Regions from separate parts of the Pararhizobium sp. genome, predicted to be linked through region 1. Evidence: riboswitches for the same ligand, from Rfam matches in the RefSeq annotation. Region 1 holds a riboswitch; the other holds the start of a gene.
The links. A riboswitch is a leader RNA that binds a small molecule or an ion and turns the genes downstream of it on or off. The one in region 1 is predicted to bind cobalamin.
Positions count from the first base shown of each region.

Region 2: it holds a riboswitch for cobalamin, as region 1 does, so the genes downstream of both, bluB (5,6-dimethylbenzimidazole synthase) here and nrdH (glutaredoxin-like protein NrdH) in region 1, are expected to answer to the same signal.

Region 1 is NZ_CBDIHY010000001.1:198,492-201,461, reverse strand. It holds partial or broken gene metE (5-methyltetrahydropteroyltriglutamate--homocysteine S-methyltransferase) at 1-716, shown strand, start outside; cobalamin riboswitch at 934-1,156, shown strand; gene nrdH (glutaredoxin-like protein NrdH) at 1,415-1,645, shown strand; gene nrdI (class Ib ribonucleoside-diphosphate reductase assembly flavoprotein NrdI) at 1,663-2,079, shown strand; gene nrdE (class 1b ribonucleoside-diphosphate reductase subunit alpha) at 2,049-2,970, shown strand, end outside.
Region 2 is NZ_CBDIHY010000003.1:3,739,561-3,742,530, forward strand. It holds gene ACQY8Q_RS23965 (DUF2865 domain-containing protein) at 1-597, shown strand, start outside; gene bluB (5,6-dimethylbenzimidazole synthase) at 598-1,290, opposite strand; cobalamin riboswitch at 1,335-1,546, opposite strand; gene ACQY8Q_RS23975 (SDR family oxidoreductase) at 1,589-2,410, opposite strand; gene ACQY8Q_RS23980 (phytanoyl-CoA dioxygenase family protein) at 2,497-2,970, opposite strand, start outside.

The DNA of each region.
Region 1 (2,970 bases):
ATGTTTCACGCCCGAACCCGATGACGGTTGCCTGGTGGAAATATGCGCAGTCGCTGACGGCAAAGACCGTCAAGGGCATGCTGACCGGACCGGTGACGATCCTCAACTGGTCATTCGTCCGCGACGATCTTCCACGCAGCACGGTTTGCAAGCAGGTCGCCCTCGCCATTCGCGACGAGGTTCATGATCTCGCCGAGGCTGGCGCTGCCATGATCCAGATCGATGAGGCTGCCCTGCGCGAAGGGCTGCCGCTGCGCCGGGCGGACTGGAAGGCCTATCTCGATTGGGCCGTCGAGAGCTTCCACCTTTGCTCAACTGGGGTTTCCGACGAGACACAGATCCATACGCATATGTGCTACTCGGAGTTCAACGACATCATGCCGGCCATCGCCGCCATGGATGCAGATGTGATCTCGATCGAGACCTCCCGTTCAAAGATGGAGTTGCTGTCCGCCTTTACTGGCCGCGGTTATCCAAACGAGATCGGGCCGGGCGTCTACGATATCCACTCGCCGCGGGTACCCGCCGTCGAGGAGATGGTCGAGCTGCTGGACAAGGCCAGCGAAGGGCTGGTTGCCGGACAGATCTGGGTCAATCCGGATTGCGGCCTGAAGACGCGCAAATGGGAAGAGGTCAAGCCGGCGCTCGTCAATATGGTTGCCGCAGCAGCCCGGTTGCGTGCCGGCCTTGAGCGCGGCCGGGCGGTCAATTTGTAGTATCCGAGCGGCATGAAGGAAGGCGCCGGCAATCCCGGCGCTTTCCGCGCGCATGGCATAATCCGGAAAAATCCGGTTGTCCCCGGCAGCCCCCGAGCTATCCACAGCCGATTGCCGCGTTTCGCATTAACTCCCCATTATCCACAATGCCGGAAAAATTATGCGTCGTGGAGTGCGTTTCCGGCATCTACACATTGACGTTATTTTCCTGTCGTATACTATATCTAGTGTTCAAGGTTCCTCCGAGTCGCAAGGTTTGGAGGCTAAGAGGGAATACGGTGCGTTTGGCCTTTCTGGCCGGGCAAATCCGGAGCTGCCCCCGCAACTGTCAGCGGCGAGCGTCTGTTTCATTTCAAGTCACTGAAGCCTCATGCTTCGGGAAGGCGGAATGGACGCCACGACCCGCAAGCCAGGAGACCTGCCTTAAACAAAAAAACGTCCACGGGCGGGGTGCCCGGAAGGTCGCGTGATGTCGAGCGGAATGATTCCGCTTTGGATTGCGTTCTTCCGATGCCCGCCAAAAAAGCTTCGGGGTGAAGGCATGTCAGTCAATCGAATTCGCAGACCAAAAGATGCGGGATCGGCGGCGCAGGCCTAACCTCTCGCAGCATCGCAATGCAAGACCCCACGATCGGATCCGCGTGCAGCGGCTCGGAGCCTTTCGTGTGCCCGCAACATCACAGACCACGAGGAACGTCATGAACATTACCGTCTACAGCAAGCCTTCCTGCGTCCAGTGCACCGCGACCTATCGCGCGCTCGATCGTGAAGGCATCGACTATCAGGTCGTCGATATTTCCAAGGATGAGGACGCCTTCGCAAAGGTGATCGGCCTCGGCTACCAGCAGGTTCCGGTGGTGATTGCGGGCCAAGACCATTGGGCTGGATTCCGTCCGGACAAGATCAGCGCTTTCCTGAGCGCGGCCTGAGTGCGGATGGACAAGCGATGGGCCTGATCGTCTATTATTCCAGCCTGTCGGGAAATACCCATCGCTTCGTCGCCAAGCTCGGTTTGAAATCGGCCCGTATTCCCGTCAGCAGTGGCGCGGAAACGCCCGATGTGCGCGAGCCCTTCGTCCTCATCCTGCCGACCTATTGCGGCGATGACGGCAAGGGCGCTGTTCCCAAGCAGGTAATCCGCTTTCTCAACAATGCGGACAACCGATCCCTCATCCGGGGCGTGATCGCTGCCGGAAACAGCAATTTCGGCGAGACGTTCGGTCTCGCGGGCAATGTCATCTCGGATAAATGCCGGGTGCCGTACCTCTACAGGTTCGAGCTTCTGGGTACGGACGAGGACGTCGCCAATGTCATCAATGGATTGGAACGATTTTGGACGTCTCAACGCTCGAACGCCCTTTGAAGGCGACGGAAACCGCGATTGACTATCACGCGCTGAACGCGATGCTGAACCTCTATGACGACGAGGGGAAAATCCAGCTGGACAAGGACCGGCTGGCTGCCAAGCAGTATTTTCTCCAGCACGTCAATCAGAACACCGTGTTCTTCCATAATCTGAGGGAGAAGCTCGATTATCTGGTGACCGAAGGCTATTACGAGCGCGAGGTTCTCGACCAGTATTCGTTCAACTTCGTGCGCGACCTCTATGATCACGCCTATGCGAAGAAATTCCGTTTCCCGACCTTTCTCGGCGCCTTCAAGTATTACACCAGCTACACGCTGAAGACCTTCGACGGAAAGCGCTATCTCGAGCGCTACGAGGACCGTATCTGCATGGTGGCGCTGGCGCTGGCGCAGGGCAACGAGGCGACGGCCCGCGACATGGTCGACGAGATCATTTCCGGCCGGTTCCAGCCGGCGACGCCGACCTTCCTCAATGCCGGCAAGAAGCAGCGCGGCGAGCTTGTCTCCTGCTTCCTGCTGCGCGTCGAAGACAATATGGAATCGATCGCCCGTGGCATCAATTCAGCGCTGCAACTGTCGAAGCGCGGCGGTGGCGTTGCGCTGTCGCTCACCAATATCCGCGAGGCTGGTGCCCCGATCAAGCAGATCGAAAACCAGTCATCCGGCATCATTCCGGTGATGAAGCTTCTGGAAGACAGTTTCTCCTATGCCAATCAGCTTGGCGCCCGCCAGGGGGCAGGGGCCGTCTATCTGAACGCCCATCACCCCGACATCATGCGCTTCCTCGATACCAAGCGCGAAAACGCCGACGAGAAGATCCGCATCAAGACGCTGTCGCTCGGCGTCGTCGTTCCGGACATCACCTTCGAACTGGCGAAGAACAACGAGG
Region 2 (2,970 bases), on a different contig from region 1:
GGCGAAGGCTATCCGGACATGCGCGGCAGCAACACCGATTTCACTACGCCGGATAACGGCTTCGGCCCGAGCGCCGACTATCCCGGCAACCTGCGCACAATGTGCGTGCGCACCTGTGATGGTGCGTTCTTCCCGATCTCCTCGAACTCATCGCCAGCCGATTTTCAACGCGATGCCGAAGCATGCCAACGGCGCTGCCCGGGAACGGAGACGGCACTTTACTATCATGAGCTGGCGACCGAAGAGACAAACCAGATGGTCTCGGCTGCCACAGGCGAACCCTATGCCGATCTACCCTCGGCTTTCGCCTACAAGACCCGCGATCTTAGCCAGCCCGGCCAATGCGGCTGCGCTCCCGTCGGACGCACGGCGACGCAGCAGAGCACCCCGAACGATGGCAAGGGCGTTATCGAGGTTCGCACCCGCAAGAAGGCTGATCCCGCGGAGGTGAAAAGCACCGTTGCCGACCGGGCCTACAATCCACAGGATAACAAGGTTCGTGTCGTCGGCCCGAGCTTCCTTCCGTCGCAGGAAACCTCGATTGACCTGCGGCATCCAGCCGGCCCCGGATATCAGGAACTGCAGCAGACCAACTGATCACTTCATAGGTCGCCCACCCCAGCAGTCGGAAAATACCAGGTCCTCGAGCGGCAAGCGCTGGCGCCAGCCTTTGACGGCCAATTCCGGCTCGGCATAGAGCGTATCGACATAGCCAAGACACAGCCAGGCGATGATCTCGATATGATCTGGAATGCCGAGCACGTCCTTGATATCGCGCTCATGGAAAATGCTGACCCAGCCGACGCCGACGCCTTCGGCGCGTGCGGCAAGCCAGAGGTTCTGCACGGCGCAGACTGTCGAAAATGCATCCATGCGCGGATTGTGCGTCCGGCCGAGAACGACCTTACCGGCGCGGGTCGGATCGCAGGTGACGCAGATACTCACGGGCGCCTTGCGGATTCCTTCGAGCTTCAATGAGCGGTACTTGCCCTGCGCCTCGCCTTCAAACATCAGCGCCGCCTCTTCGTTGGCCCGCTGGAATGCCTCGAAGACACGAGTACGCCGGCCCTCGTCGCGGACGACAATGAAATTCCAGGGCTGCATGAAGCCGACCGACGGCGCGCTGTGAGCGGCAGCGAGCAACCGCCTGATCAGCGCGTCCGGCAAGGGCGCAGGCAGGAACTGATCGCGCACGTCGCGGCGGGTTTCAATGGCGCGGTAGACGGCTGCGCGCTCGTCCGATGAAAATGCGTCCGCCCTCACAAGGCAGTCTTGCGGTTCAGTTTGCATCGTTTGATCCCCAACAATGCGAAACCTCCCGCCGTCCGCGCGGGGCTGGTCTATCTCGTCAGGCCGGTCTTCTGACTGCGGATCATCCGGTTTTGCCGCCTTCCCGGATTGCTTGAAGATCCAGTGGCATAATTCTGAAATGATTCAGAGATTCAATAAAGCAAAACCGTCCCCGTTACAGCGCTGGGCACGTCCCGGACTTTCACCGGGTTCCCGATTCTCCCGCTTGCGCAGGCACCTGAACGAAACGATATGGCCATAGCAGGCCGCCGTTTGCAAGGCGGCCCGCCGGTTGTCATCAGATCGCCGCGACCGGATGCGGCGAACCGTCATAGGCACCCCAGATCGACTGATCCAAACAGATCATCGATCCGGTCATCAGGCCGGATTCCGCCGACGACAGATAGGCGCAGGCGCGCGCGACTTCGGCCGGATCGACCAGACGGCCGAAGGGCTGGCTCGCCGCTGCCTTTTCCAGCCAGTCGCTGGCCGCGCCATGAAATTCGCGTTGGATGCGATCCTCGCCTTCGGATGCCATCCAGCCGATATTCAGACCGTTGACCCGAATCCGGTTGCGCAGCACGGCATAAGCCGTGTTTTTGGTCAGCGTTTCCAGTGCGCCTTTGGAAGCGCAATAGGCAGAGATGAAAGGTTGGCCGGCCATGGCCGACATCGAACCGATATTGACGATGGTTCCCTCGATCTTCTCGCGGCGCATGACGTTGATCGCTTCCTGCATCAGGAAGAACGGCGCCCGCACGTTGACGGCAAACATCCGGTCGAACAGTTCCGGGCTGGTATCGAGGATTGTGCCGCGATCTGTAATCGCCGCCGCGTTCACCAGTGCATCGATACGGCCGAATTCCGTGTCGCAAGCCAAAACCACCTTGCGCGCATCCTCGACCTTTTCCAGATCGGCCTGCACATAGACCACCCGGGTTCCTGTCGCCTTGCCGATCTCGGCCGCCTTGGCCTCGCCCTTGGCGGCATTGCGGCCGCAGATGACGATACCGGCGGCACCCCGTTCGGCAAACAGCGTGGCAATCGCCGCCCCCAGCCCTTGTGTGCCACCCGTGACGATCGCGATCTTGCCATCGAGACGGCCATAATCATTGCTCATTGTATTCCTCCATTTTCGATATCGCCGATGCCAAAAACTCCCGCCCGGCATTCGGGCAGGAGCTCACATTGAGAGAGATGTTTCCGCTAGCTGAGCTTCTTCTCCGACTGGGCTGCAAGCGCTGCCGCAAAAGCGGCTTCCTCCCAACCACCCGACAGCGCTTCGTGCATCAACTGTGCCTGCGTTTTCGGCGCAAGCCCGCCAACTGGCGGATCCCGGTCGAGATTGGTCGGGAAGGAATAACCTTCGGCGCAGGACGCAATGGCACACGCCGCTTCCGCCGAAGACAACCGGCCGTCGGCAAGCATCGCCTTCAGGGCCGGATAGAGAACGGCACTCATGCGCTCCCGGTTGACCGTCTCCATTGCCCGGCCAAACGCCGAGGAGACCTGCAGGAGGTTTGCCACCCGCTTGATCCCTTCGGAACGATTGGTGCCGGCGGCATGGAAGAGGGCCGGGTTAAAGAAGACCAGATCGCCCTTCGACAGCGGCAACTGCACATGGTGACGATCGAAATAATCGCGAAACTCCTGGCGCTTCAGTGCCAGATAGCCCGGAAC